Linked DNA regions of Microterricola viridarii. Each later gene encodes a partner of the first gene's protein in a complex. Links are inferred from orthologs where the notes say so. Each region holds a gene or a part of one and is shown in the gene's direction. Other genes may lie near its edges.

What was found.
Region 2: the proteins of uvrA (region 1) and mfd are in contact, whole or in part, in a crystal structure (PDB 4DFC), measured with the Escherichia coli proteins. The link is inferred for Microterricola viridarii from one-to-one orthologs.

Annotation. Positions count from the first base shown.
Region 1 is NZ_LT629742.1:2,104,538-2,110,997, forward strand. The notes cover bases 34-3,463. They hold uvrA (excinuclease ABC subunit UvrA), read left to right. Parts: upstream 34-353; coding sequence 354-3,263; downstream 3,264-3,463. Other genes in these bases: uvrC (excinuclease ABC subunit UvrC), read left to right, coding at 3,278-3,463. In the rest of the region: more of uvrC, read left to right, coding at 3,464-5,137; RNase adapter RapZ, read left to right, coding at 5,201-6,073; DNA-binding protein WhiA, read left to right, coding at 6,132-6,460. UniProt on the Escherichia coli protein: The UvrABC repair system catalyzes the recognition and processing of DNA lesions. UvrA is an ATPase and a DNA-binding protein. A damage recognition complex composed of 2 UvrA and 2 UvrB subunits scans DNA for abnormalities.
Region 2 is NZ_LT629742.1:3,082,181-3,089,529, reverse strand. Bases 1,032-5,350 are described here. They hold mfd (transcription-repair coupling factor), read left to right. Parts: upstream 1,032-1,418; coding sequence 1,419-5,150; downstream 5,151-5,350. Other genes in these bases: BLT62_RS14180 (hypothetical protein), read right to left, coding at 5,194-5,350; BLT62_RS14190 (phosphatase PAP2 family protein), read left to right, coding at 1,032-1,270. In the rest of the region: more of BLT62_RS14190, read left to right, coding at 560-1,031; more of BLT62_RS14180, read right to left, coding at 5,351-5,514; BLT62_RS14175 (Na+/H+ antiporter NhaA), read right to left, coding at 5,525-6,742; BLT62_RS14170 (DUF1648 domain-containing protein), read left to right, coding at 6,894-7,349. UniProt on the Escherichia coli protein: Couples transcription and DNA repair by recognizing RNA polymerase (RNAP) stalled at DNA lesions. Mediates ATP-dependent release of RNAP and its truncated transcript from the DNA, and recruitment of nucleotide excision repair machinery to the damaged site.

The DNA of each region.
Region 1 (6,460 bases):
CTCCGGAGGCCGACGCTATCGGCGCGCCGAGCGGGGGCTCCTGCACGGTACGAGGACGCCACACTGTTCGGAAGCCCCCGCTTGATGCGTCGTCGGGCGGCGTCCGAGGCGCTGACGCCCGGGCCCTCGCCCAGCGCCACTTCGTGGCCGTCTGCGCCACATCATGTGGCGCAGAGCAACACGAAGTGGCGCACGCTGCGGCATCCGCCGGTCGACGCCGGGATCTCGACAGGCCCACTCGGCAGGAGTGCCGCCCGACGCGGCGGGACCGGTGCCCGCGCGCTGGCTGTATGTTCGCCAACAGCTTGTAGAACGAGTCTTCGAATGCGCCGCGCGTCTCCTAGACTTGTCTGGTGTCAGTTTCTCGAGTCGAATCCACGTCCAAGCTGAGCGTTCAGGGTGCCCGCGTGCACAACCTGCACAATGTCGACCTGGAGATCCCGCGCGATTCGCTCGTGGTCTTCACCGGGCTCTCCGGCTCCGGCAAGTCCTCGCTGGCGTTCGACACAATCTTCGCCGAGGGGCAGCGCCGCTACGTCGAGTCGCTGAGCGCGTACGCGCGCCAGTTCCTCGGCCAGGTCGACCGCCCCGACGTCGACTTCATCGAGGGCCTCAGCCCGGCGGTCTCCATCGACCAGAAGTCGACCAACCGCAACCCGCGCTCCACCGTCGGCACCATCACCGAGATCTACGACTACATGCGCCTGCTCTGGGCCCGTGTCGGCGTGCCGCACTGCGCCGTCTGCGGCGAGAAGATCCAGCGCCAGACCGTGCAGCAGATCGCCGACCAGCTGATGGAGCTGGCCGAGGGAACCCGCTACCAGATCCTCAGCCCCGTCGTCTCGCAGAAGAAGGGCGAGTTCGTCGACCTGTTCAAGGAGCTGGCGGCCGGCGGCTACTCGCGCGCCATCGTCGACGGCGAGCAGATCCAGCTCTCCGACCCGCCCACCCTGAAGAAGCAGATCAAGCACGACATCGCCGTCGTCGTTGACCGCCTCGTCGCCGACCCCGAGCTGCTCAGCCGGCTCACCGACTCGCTCGAGACGGCGCTGCGCCTGACCGACGGCCTCGTCAAGATCAACTTCGTCGACCGGGAGGGCGACGAGGCGTGGCAGACGTTCTCGGAGAAGCTCTCCTGCCCGAACAACCACCCGATCCAGCTCACCGAGATCGAGCCGCGCACGTTCTCGTTCAACGCCCCGTTCGGCGCCTGCCCGGAGTGCTCCGGCCTCGGCACCCGGATGTCGGTCGACGAGGACCTGCTGCTCGGCGACCCGGAGCTCAGCATCGCCGAGGGCGTCATCCTGCCCTGGACCACCCAGGGCAAGGGCCTGTTCAGCTACTACGAGAAGCTGCTCGAGGGCCTCGCCCGCGACCTCGACTTCGACCTCACCACGCCGTGGGCGAAGCTGCCGGCGACCGTGCGCTCCGCCGTGATGAACGGCGACAACTTCGAGGTCAAGGTCAAGTGGAAGAACCGCTACGGCCGCGAGGTCAGCTACACCTCCGGCTTCGAGGGCGTCGTGCCCTACATCGAGCGGCAGTACGCCCAGGCCGAGACCGACAACCAGCGCGCCCGCTGGGCAGAGTACCTGCGCGAGGTCGCCTGCCAGGTCTGCAACGGCAAGCGGCTCAAGCCCGAGGTGCTCGCCGTGCACATCCACGGCGAGAGCATCGCGGATGTCTGTGAGCTCAGCCTCACGGATGCCCGCAGCTTCATGGACAAGCTGGAACTGACCGAGCGCGAGCAGGCCATCGCCGCCCAGGTGCTGCGCGAGATCAAGCTGCGCCTCGACTTCCTCGTCAAGGTCGGCCTCAACTACCTCAACCTGGCGCGCGCCGCCGCGACGCTCTCCGGCGGCGAGGCCCAGCGCATCCGCCTGGCCACCCAGATCGGCTCCGGCCTGACCGGCGTGCTCTACGTGCTCGACGAGCCGAGCATCGGCCTGCACCAGCGCGACAACCGCCGCCTGATCGAGACGCTCGTGGCGCTCCGCGACCTCGGCAACACACTCATCGTCGTCGAGCACGACGAGGACACCATCCGCACGGCCGACTGGATCGTCGATATCGGACCCGGCGCCGGCGTCAACGGCGGCCGCGTCGTGCACTCCGGCTCCTACGACGACCTGCTGACGAACACCCGCTCGCTCACCGGCGACTACCTCGCCGGACGGCGCCAGATCGTCACCCCGCACACCCGGCGCCCGGTCGACCCGGAGCGCCAGATCAAGGTCGTCGGCGCCCAGGCCAACAACCTGCGCAAGGTCAGCGCCGAGTTCCCGCTCGGCACCTTCACCGCCGTCACCGGGGTCAGCGGCTCCGGCAAGTCCTCGCTCGTCAACGACATCCTCTACCGGGTGCTCGCCAACAAGCTCAACGGCGCCCGCAAGCTGCCGGGCAAGCACACCCGGGTCACCGGGCTCGAGCAGCTGGACAAGGTGATCCACGTCGACCAGGCGCCGATCGGCCGCACCCCGCGCTCCAACCCGGCCACCTACACGGGCGTCTTCGACCGCATCCGCACCCTGTTCGCCGAGACGATCGAGGCGAAGACCCGCGGCTACCTGCCCGGCCGGTTCAGCTTCAACGTCAAGGGCGGCCGCTGCGAGACCTGCTCCGGCGACGGCACGATCAAGATCGAGATGAACTTCCTGCCCGACGTGTACGTCGACTGCGAGGTGTGCCACGGCGCGCGCTACAACCGCGACACCCTCACCGTGCACTACAAGGGCAAGAACATCGCCGAGGTGCTGCAGATGCCCATCAGCGAGGCGGCCGAGTTCTTCGAGCCCATCTCGGCGATCCACCGCTACCTGAAGACCCTCGTCGAGGTCGGCCTCGGCTACGTCACCCTCGGCCAGAGCGCCACCACGCTCTCCGGCGGCGAGGCGCAGCGCGTCAAGCTCGCCACCGAGCTGCAGAAGCGCTCCAACGGTCGCAGCGTCTACGTGCTCGACGAGCCGACGACGGGCCTGCACTTCGAGGACGTGCGGAAGCTCCTCATCGTGCTGAACAGCCTCGTCGACAAGGGCAACACCGTCATCGTCATCGAGCACAACCTCGACGTCATCAAGAGCGCCGACTGGGTCATCGACCTCGGCCCGGAGGGCGGCTCCGGCGGCGGCAAGATCGTCGCAACCGGCACGCCAGAGCAGGTCGCCTCAAACAAGAAGAGCCACACCGGCGTCTTCCTGAAAGAGGTGCTCGCCGCGGATGCCGCACCGCAGCGCTCCCAGCACCGCGCCGTGGCCGCAGGCTAGCCCGGGCGGCGGCGATGGCGAACGTTCTGAGCTACCGGCCCAAGACGGGGGAGATCCCCACCGAGCCGGGCGTCTACCGGTTCCGCGACGCCAACCGGCGGGTGCTCTACGTCGGCAAGGCGAAGAACCTGCGGGCCCGGCTGAGCAACTACTTCGCGCCGCTGGAGAGCCTGCACGAGCGCACCCGGCGGATGGTGACCACCGCCACCAGCGTCGAGTGGACGGTCGTCGGCAGCGAGGTCGAGGCGCTGCAGCTCGAGTTCACCTGGATCAAGGAATTCGACCCGCCGTTCAACGTCATGTTCAAGGACGACAAGTCCTACCCCTACCTCGCCGTCACCCTGGCCGATGAGGCGCCGCGCGCCCTCGTCACCCGCACCACCGGCATCAAGGGCGCCCGCTACTTCGGGCCATACCCGAAGGTGTGGGCCGTCTACGACACCATCGAGCTGATGCTCAAGGCGTTCCCGATCCGCACCTGCAAGGACTCCGACTACAAGCGGGCCATGCTCTCCGGCAAGCCGTGCTTCGCCGGGCAGATCGGCCGCTGCTTCGGCCCCTGCTCCGGCCTCGTCACGATCGAGGAGCACCGCAAGATCGTGATGCGCTTCGTGAGCTTCATGGGCAGCCAGGACCGCAAGCTCATCAACGAGCTCACCCAGGAGATGAAGGCGGCATCCGCCGAGCTCAACTTCGAGCTGGCCGCGAAGCGCCGCGACCAGGTGCTCGCGCTCGAGGCGGTGCTGGAGAAAAGCGCCGTCGTGCTGCGCGACTCCGTCGACATCGACCTGTTCGGCATCGTGCACGACGAGCTGGCCGCCGCCGTGCAGCAGTTCGTGGTGCGCGGCGGGCGCATCCGCGGTGTGCGCGGCTGGATGGTCGACAAGGGCCTGGACGCCTCCATGGGCGAGCTCGTCGACTCCATCGTGCAGACCGTCTACAACGAGTCCAATCCGCCGCCCCGGGAGATCGTGGTGCCAGAGCTGCCGGAGGACGCAGAGGCCCTCGAGGAGTGGCTGCGCGGCCTCGCCGGCGCCAAGGTGGGGGTGCGTGCCGCCCAGCGCGGCGAGAAGGCCGCGCTGCTGGCCACCGCCACCCAGAACGCCGCCCACTCGCTGATGCTCTACAAGACCCGGCGCAGCTCCGACTTCACCGCCAGGTCGAAGGCCCTCGAAGACATCCAGGAGGCGCTCGGGATGACGGAGGCGCCGCTGCGGATGGAGTGCTACGACGTCTCGCACCTCGGCGGCACCAACATCGTCGCCAGCATGGTCGTGTTCGAGGACGGCCTGCCGCGCAAGGACCAGTACCGGCGCTTCAACATCCCGGAGTCCACCGACGACACCGACTCCATCTACCGCACGCTGAGCAGGCGCCTGGCCTACCTGCGTGAGGAGCCGGAGCCGGAGGCAGCGGAGGGCGGCGAGAAGCGGCGCAAGTTCAGCTACCCGCCGAACCTGCTCATTGTCGACGGCGGCCAGCCGCAGGTCGAGGCCGCCGCCCGGGCGCTCCGGGAGTCCGGCGTGCAGGGAATCCAGCTCTGCGGCATCGCCAAGCGCCTCGAGGAGATCTGGCTGCCCGATTCCGAGTATCCCGTCATCCTGCCGCGCAACAGCGACGCCCTGTTCCTGTTCCAGCGCATCCGCGACGAGGCGCACCGCTTCGCGATCACCGCCCAGCGGGCCAGCCGCAAACGCGACATCGGCTCCGTTCTGGGCGAGGTGCCCGGTCTCGGGCCGGCGAGGGTGAAGGTGCTGCTCAAGCATTTCGGTTCCGTCGCACAGCTCAAACAGGCCACAGAGGAGCAGATTGCCGAGGTCCGGGGGGTCGGCCCCACCCTCGCGCAGGCGATCTATCGGCACTTGCGCTCCTGAACGGCTCCGACGCTCGGTAGGCTATAAGCCCACCAGTTCTTCTAGCGAAGGTGAGAATCTGCCATGGCGGATGCCCGGCAGCACGAGATGCTGATCGTCACGGGAATGTCCGGAGCCGGTCGTTCGACCGTTGCGAACGCCCTCGAGGACCTCGGTTGGTATGTCGTTGACAACCTGCCGCCGCAGATGCTGCGGCCGTTCGTGGACCTTGCCGGGCGTGCGGGGGCGAGCCTGCCCAAGATCGCGGCCGTCATCGACATCCGCGGCGGCGAGTTCTTCTCCGAGCTGCAGGACGCCATCCAGGAGCTCCGCAAGGGCACGGCGCTGCGCGTCGTCTTCCTCGACGCCTCCGACGAGGTGCTGGTGCGCCGCTTCGAGTCCGTGCGCCGGCCGCACCCGCTGCAGGGCGACGGCACGCTGCTCGACGGCATCTCCGCCGAGCGAAACCGCATCGCCACCATCCGGGGCGCCAGCGACCTGATCATCGACACCTCTGGTTTGAACATCCACCAGCTGGCGACCGTCACCCGGGAGCACTTCTCCGAGGTGGATGCCGTCGGCGTCAGCGTCACGCTCCTCAGCTTCGGCTTCAAGTACGGGGTGCCGGCCGACGCCGACCATGTCGCCGACGCCCGCTTCCTGCCCAATCCCTTCTGGATCCCAGAGCTCCGCGCTCAGACGGGGCTCGACAGCGATGTCGCCGCCTTCGTTCTGGAGCAGGCCGGTGCCCGGGAATTCCTCGCGCGCTACGCAGCCGCACTCGAGCCCGTGCTCGACGGCTACCAGCGCGAGAACAAACGTCACGTCACGATCGCCGTCGGTTGCACCGGCGGCAAGCACCGCTCCGTCGCCATGGTGAAGGAGCTGTCGACACTGATCGGCGCCCTTCCCCGGGTGGCCGTGAGTGTGCGGCATCGAGACCTCGGACGCGAATAGGCGGTCGCACCCGGCCGCCTGTCCACGCCTTTTGGCACTGCAAAGAATGGAAACACGATTGGCTCTCACCGCCGACGTAAAAGATGAACTCTCCGTGGTCGAGGTCCCCAAGACCACGGTCCGAGCCGCCGAGCTCGCCACGATCCTGCGCTTCTCCGGGGGTCTGCACATGATCTCCGGGCGCATCGCCGTCGAGTCCGAACTGGACTCCACCGTGCTCGCGCGCCGTGTGCGCAAAGACCTCGCCGAACTCTACGGTGTGCGCAGCAGCGTCTCCGTGATCCCGGCCTCCGGCCTCCGCCGCACCAACAACTACCTCGTCCGCGTGCTGGAAGGCGGCGAGACGCTCGCCCGCCAGACCGGCCTGCTCGACGCCCGGCGCCGCCC
Region 2 (7,349 bases), 980 kb from region 1 along the record:
AGGGAGCTTGCGACCGAAGCCAACGCCGCCAACACCGTTGGTCGAGTAGCGAGGGACGAGCGTATCGAGACCCCGCACGCGGCTGGGTTTCCCGTTGGCTCCGGGGCTTCGGGTGCTGCGCTGCTCCTTCGTCGCGGCGCGGCCCCCTCCAGCCGGCGTGAATCTCCCGTTGGCTCGAGGGAGCTTGCGACCGAAGCCAACGCCGCGGACACCGTTGGTCGAGTAGCGAGGGACGAGCGTATCGAGACCCGCACCCGAAACGGTTTCCCGTTGGCTCCGGGGCTTCGGGCGCTGCGCTGCTCCGTCGTCGCGGCGCGGCCCCCTCCAGCCGGCGTGAATCTCCCGCTGGTCGAGGAGCGAGGGACGAGCGTATCGAGACCCCGCACGCGGCGCGATTGCCCGCGGGAGGTGTGGTCTCGACACGGTCCTGGCATGCCCGCCCTCCGGTGGGGGAGACGCCGCCCCGCGCCCGTGTTGACCCCCGAGCTGCCCGCGACGCTATAGTCTCTAGAAACCGAATGCCGCTCGGTGTTGAGCGGCGCACCGAGAAGGAGCATCAATGGCGATCTCGTCCGACACCACGCCCCTGGCCGAGGCGCCCCCGCGCCGCGCGCAGCTGCCCGCACGCCTCGCGGTCGCCTGGGGGCTCATCAGCCTGGCCGTGTTCGCCGTGCTGTTCGCCAGCGTGCTGGCCAGTGCGAACTCTCCCTGGTTCGTCGCCATGGACCAGTGGTGGCACGACGTCGTCCTCGCGCCGCGCAACGACGCGTTCACCGCGTTCAACGTCGTCGTCGACCACACGACCGGCGGGCCGATCGGATCCATCTTCACGATCCTGATCCCGCTCGTCGCGCTGCTCGTGCTGCGCCGCTGGTGGGCCGCGCTGTACTTCTTCGTGGCCACGATGCTGGCGTCCACGCTCGCCCAGGTGGTCAAGGCCGTCGTCAGCCGGGAACGACCGAACGACCCGCTCGTCACGGTCGACTTCGGCTCCTTCCCCTCCGGGCACCTCACCGGGTTCACCCTGTTCGTCGTCGTGCTCTGCCTCCTGATCAACCGGCGCTGGGCCTGGATCACCGCTCTCGTCCTGGTGATCGTCACCGTGCTGAACCGCACCTACCTCTCGGCGCACTGGCTGAGCGACACGTTCGCCGGCATCGCGCTCGGCGCCGCCGTCGCACTGCTGCTCTGGCCACTCTTCGCGCAGGCGATCGCGCGCCAGCCCAAGCCTCGCCAGCCCAGGGCACGCGCAGGCGAGCGCGCCGCCTAGCCGGAGCTGCGCTGCCGCGCACCGCCTCGTCGTGGCCCAGGGCCTCCCCGGTTCTGGGCCACGACTGGGTTCTGGGTCACGAGTGCGTTCGCTCTCGGCACCGCCGCCCGGCCGACGCCGCGCCCGGGTGGTTGCGTAGAATCTGAGGGTGATACTTCAGGGCTTGTCTCGTGCGCTTTCGCGCGCCTCCACATTCGAAGCGGCCCTGGCCGAGTACTCCAGAGATGCCGACTTCTCGCTCGCCGAGGGGCTCAACCCGCCGCTGCTGGCTGCCTTGCTCGAACGCCGCCGGGAGGCGGGCAAACCGCCCGTGCTCTTCATCGTCACGGCGACCGGGCGCGAGTCAGAGACGCTGCGCTCCAACCTCGCCGCCTATGTCCCGGATGCCGAGATCATCGACTTCCCCGCGTGGGAGACGCTCCCGCACGAGCGGTTGAGCCCGAGCGCAGAGATCGTCGGTCGGCGCCTGTTCGCGCTGCGCCGGATGCGCACGTGGGGCGAGGAATGGGCCGGGGGAGAGGCTGCCGCCGCCGCGCCGCCGCATCCGCTCATCGTCGTCGCCTCCGTGCGGGCCGCCCTGCAGCCCGTCGCTGACAACCTCACCGACTTCGAACCGATCGAGCTCGTCGCCGGCGGCCGCGGCTACCAGCTCGGCAAGCTCGCCGGCCAGCTCGTCGACTTGGCCTACACCCGCGTCGACATGGTGACCCGGCGCGGCGAGTTCGCCGTGCGCGGCGGCATCCTCGACGTGTTCCCCGCCGTCGCCGAGCACCCGGTGCGCGTCGACTTCTTCGGCGACGAGATCGAGCAGATGCGCGCCTTCTCGGTGGCCGACCAGCGCTCGCTGCCGGATGCGGTGACGAGCGTGCTGTTGCCGCCGAGCCGCGAGCTGCTGCTCAGCGAGCCGGTGCGCCAGCGGGCCCGCGAGATGCAGCACGAGTTCCCGAGCCTGTCGCAGATGCTCGCCAAGATCGCCGAGGGAATCCCGGTCGAAGGGATGGAAAGTCTCGCGCCCGCCCTCGTCGACAAGCTCGTCCCGATGACGGACTACCTGCCGGACGGCGCCGCCGTCGCCGTGCTCTCGCCCGAGCGGGTCGCCAGCCGCGCCGTCAGCCTGGCCGAGACGAACCGGGAGTTCCTCTCGGCGGCCTGGAGCGCGGCGACCTTCGGTGCCGAGACCCCGATCGACCTGGCATCCGGCGACTTCCTCACCCTCAACGCCGTGCGGGATGCGGTGCGCCTCGGGGCGCCGGGGCACAAGACGCCGGACCACCCGTGGTGGACCTTCTCCGTGTTTGACTCTGGCGACGCCCTGGCGGAGCTGACGGACGAGAGCATCGCCGAGCTCGTGGCCGGCCTCGAGGTTGGCACCACGGTGCGGGTGCAGAGCCAGGCCGTTCCGAGCTTCCAGGGCAATGTCGGCGGCGCCATCGAGCACGTCGCCACCCGGCTGGCCGACGGCTGGAGCCTGGCCATCGTCGCCGGCGGTCGCGGCCTTGTCGAGCGCGCCAACGACGTGCTCGCCGAGCGCGGGCTCGCCGCCCAGATCGTCGACTCGTTCCCGGCCGAGCCCGAGCCCGGCGTCGCCTATCTGGTGCAGGCCGAGGCCGCACACGGCTTCGAGCTGTCGGATGCCAAGCTCGCCCTGATCAGCGAGAGCGAGTTCTACGGTCGCGCCGTCGGCTACGACTCGCGCCAGGTCAAGAAGCTCGCCAGCCGCCGCAAGAACGTGGTCGACCCGCTGCAGCTGGAGCCCGGCGACCACGTGGTGCACCAGACCCACGGCATCGGCCGTTTCATCGAGATGACCCAGCGCACCGTCGCCGCAGGCAGCCGGCCCAAGGGGCCCTCCCGCACGGCCGGCATCGCCGCGGCGCCGACGATCGTGCGCGACTACCTGGTGCTGGAGTTCGCGCCGTCGAAGCGCGGCCAACCGGGCGACCGGGTCTACGTGCCCACCGACCAGCTCGACCAGCTCTCCCGCTACGTTGGCGGCGAGGCGCCCGCGCTCAGCAAGATGGGCGGCAGCGACTGGGCCAACGCCAAGAGCAAGGCGCGCAAGGCGGTGCGCGACATCGCCGTCGAGCTGGTCAAGCTCTACTCCGCGCGGATGGCGGCCAAGGGCCACGCCTTCGGGCCGGACACGCCCTGGCAGCGCGAGCTGGAGGAGGCGTTCCCCTACGCCGAGACGCCCGACCAGCTGCAGACCATCGACGAGGTCAAGGCCGACATGGAACGGCCGATCCCGATGGACCGGCTGCTCTCCGGCGACGTCGGCTTCGGCAAGACCGAGGTCGCCGTGCGGGCGGCTTTCAAGGCGGTGCAGGACGGCAAGCAGGTCGCAATGCTGGTGCCGACCACGCTGCTCGTGAAGCAGCACTTCGAGACGTTCCAGGAGCGCTTCGCCGGCTTCCCGGTGCACCTGCGCGCGCTCAGCCGGTTCCAGACCGAGAAGGAGTCGGCCGAGGTGATCTCCGGCCTGCTGGACGGGACCGTCGACGTCGTCATCGGCACCCACCGGCTGTTCTCCAACTCGATCGTCTTCAAGGACCTCGGCCTCGTCATCATCGACGAGGAGCAGCGCTTCGGCGTCGAGCACAAGGACTCGCTGAAGAAGATGAAGACCAACGTCGACATCCTCGCGATGAGTGCGACGCCGATTCCGCGCACCCTCGAGATGGCTGTCACCGGCATCCGTGAGATGTCGACGCTGGCCACGCCGCCGGAGGACCGGCATCCGATCCTCACCTTTGTCGGGCCGTACTCGGACAAGCAGGTTGCAGCCGCGATCAAGCGCGAGCTGCTGCGCGAGGGCCAGGTCTTCTTCGTGCACAACCGGGTGTCCAGCATCAACAAGGTGGCCGCCCATTTGGCCGAGCTGGTGCCGGAGGCACGCATCGCCGTCGCCCACGGCAAGCTCTCCGAGGCGGTGCTCGAACAGGTCGTCTCCGACTTCTGGGAGCGCAAGTTCGACGTGCTCGTCTCGACGACGATCATCGAGACCGGCCTCGACATCGCCAACGCGAACACCATCATCATCGACCGCGCCGACAAGTACGGCCTCAGCCAGCTGCACCAGCTGCGCGGCCGCGTCGGGCGTGGCCGCGAGCGCGCCTATGCCTACTTCCTCTATGACGAGAACACCCCGCTCAGCGAGACCGCGCACGACCGGCTGGCGACGATCGCCGCGAACAACGAGCTCGGCAGCGGCATGCAGGTGGCGCTGAAGGACCTCGAGATCCGCGGCGCCGGCAACCTGCTCGGCGGCGAGCAGGCCGGGCACATCGCTGGCGTCGGCTTCGACCTCTACCTGCGGATGATCGGCGAGGCGGTGTCGACGTTCCGCGGCGACGTCGCAGAGGGGCAGACCGAGCTGCGGCTCGAGCTGCCGGTCGACGCGCACATCCCGGAGGAGTACGTCGACAGCGAGCGACTGCGCCTCGAGGCCTACCAGAAGCTGGCCACGGCCAGCTCGATCACCGCCAAGGACGAGACCATCGGCCTCGTGTTGGAGGAGCTCGTCGACCGCTACGGCGAGCCGCCGGCACCCGTGCAGACGCTCATCGAGGTGTCGAAGCTGCGCCGGCAGGCCCAGCGGGCCGGGCTCAGCGAGGTCGTCGCGATGGGCGACAAGCTGCGCATCGCGCAGGCCACGCTGCCGGACTCGATCCAGGTGCGCCTGCAGCGCATGTACCTGGGCTCGCGCTACTTCGCGCAGCAGGGCGTGCTCTCGGTGCCGCTGCCGGACCTCTCCGACAACGAGAACCCGGATGCCGCGCTGCTGGAGTGGGTGAGCCAGCTGCTCACCGCCATCTTCCCGCCGCCCGTCGTCGTGCAGGAGAAGGTGCAGGAGAAGGCTCCGGGGAAGCAGGCCGAATAGCGGGCGGAGTGGCCGGCGCGGCGGCCGGGGCCACCCCGGCCGCTCAGCTGATGTGACCCCACTCGCGGAGGAACTCGCTCACCGTCATCGACTCGAGGTCGCCGTGGATTCGCTGCAGCAGCATGTCGGCCTCGACGAGATCCCCGGCGCTGCTGCGCAGCACCTCGTTGCCCGTTGCGGTGCGCACCACGATGATGTCGGCCACCGACGGGCTGCCGAGGCTGAGGGCTGTGCCGGCCAGGTAGGCGACGGTGTGAATGACGCCCCGGATGCCGCGCGGTCTCTCCCGCGGGCGGAGTTCCGCCGTCAGGTGCGCAGACGCGGGCTCGGTCGATGCGGAGTCGTCGCCGCCGTGAGAGTGCATGCCCGTCAGCCTAGAACAGCGGCGCCGTGCCCGGCGCCGGCTCGTCCGTCGGCGTCGCGGCCAGCTTGCCGGCCCGGTACTGGGCCGCACGCCAGCTGACGAACGCCGCGGAGCAGACCATGGCGACGGCCGAGCCGAGCAGCACGGCGATGGTGCCCTCGTCGACGACCTCCTGGCTGCTCGCGAAGGCAAGCTCATTCATCAGCAGTGAGACGGTGAAACCGACGCCGCCGAGCGAGGCGACGACGAGGAGGTCGCCGATCCGCAGCGAGATTCCGCCGAAGCGGCGGGCGACGAGCCCGCTGAGCCCGCCGGCCAGCGTGATGCCGATGAGCTTCCCGACCGGCAGGGCGATGAGGATGCCCCAGAACGCCGGGCTCAGCTGGGTGAGGCTCACGGTGGGGATGGCGACGAGCGCCGCCGAGAACGCGAACAGCGGCAGGATCAGGCCGTTCGACCACGGCTCGAGCCCGTGCACGGCGCGGCTGCCCGGGCGGCGCGCCATGACAAGGCCGAGAAGCACACCGGCGATCGTGGCGTGCACACCGGACTGGAACACGAAGTACCAGGTGAGGATCGCGAGCACCCACATCGCCAGCATGAGCGGCCACTGCGCCTTGCGGCTGAGGATGTAGCCGGAGCGCGGCCGCAGCAGCCGGCTGACGCCGGAGAACAGCAGCAGGGTGACGGCGGCGAAGCCGAGCGAGCTCAGCTGCACGTCGCTGGTGAAGAAGAAGGCGATGATGAGGATGGCGACCAGGTCGTCGAGCACGGCCAGGGCCATCAGGAACACCCGCACCCGGGTCGGGATGCCCCGCCCGAAGATGGCGAGCAGGCCGAGCGCGAAGGCGATGTCGGTCGCCGTCGGCACCGGCCAGCCGTTCTCCCAGCCCGATCCGGCGGTGATCAACAGGAAGATGCCGGCGGGCACGACGACGCCGCCCAGCGCCGCGATGGCCGGCAGGGCGGCCTTGCTCAGGCTGTTCAGCTCGCCGATCGCCAGCTCGCGCTTGAGCTCGACGGCGACAATGAAGAAGAAGATGGCGAGCAGGCCGTCGCTGACGAAATGCCCGAGCGAGAGATCGAGGCCGAGCCAGGGCAGCTCGAGGTGGGCGGTCTTCAGGGCGAGCAGCTCGGGGCCGATCGCGCTGTTGGCGAGCACAAGGCCGAGGACGGCCGCGCCCAGGAGCAGCATCGCGGCGTAGCGTTCGGAACGGAAAATAGCCACAGATGGCCCTCCAGATTGGGTTCAGTCGACGTCATAGAGCACATGTGCCCGCCGACCAGACTTCCCGGCTCACCGTGAATCAGTGTACCGGTCGTGGGGCGGATGCCGTCGGTCCCGCGAAGGATGAGGGCTGCCGCGATAGGGTCGAGGCGTGGGGGAGACACAGAGCGAGCAGGGCGCACAAAGCGCGGCCCAGGCGGCGCCGCCGGCGCGGATCCGGCTCTGGCCGATCCTCGCTGGGTTCGGCTATCTGCTCGCCGTGGCCGGCATCGGCATCGCGCACTACCCGGCCGTGCCCGACCCGATGCCCGTGCACTTCGACGCCGCCTTCCAGCCGGACGCCTGGGCGGCCAAGAGCGTGGGCGGCTTCCTGTTACCTGTGTTCATCGGCCTCGGGGCCACCCTGCTGATGTGGGTGCTGGCCGCGCTGTTGCCGGTGCTCGACGCACTCGGCGGGAGCCAGCCGCATCCGGCCGCCGGAATGCAGCTCTCCCCGCGCGCCCCCGCCACGACGCAGACGCTGCTGCTCACCCGGCGCATGCTGGAACGCCTCGCGCTGAGTGTCGCACTGCTCATCGGCACGGTCGCCCTGCTGACCTGGTTCGGC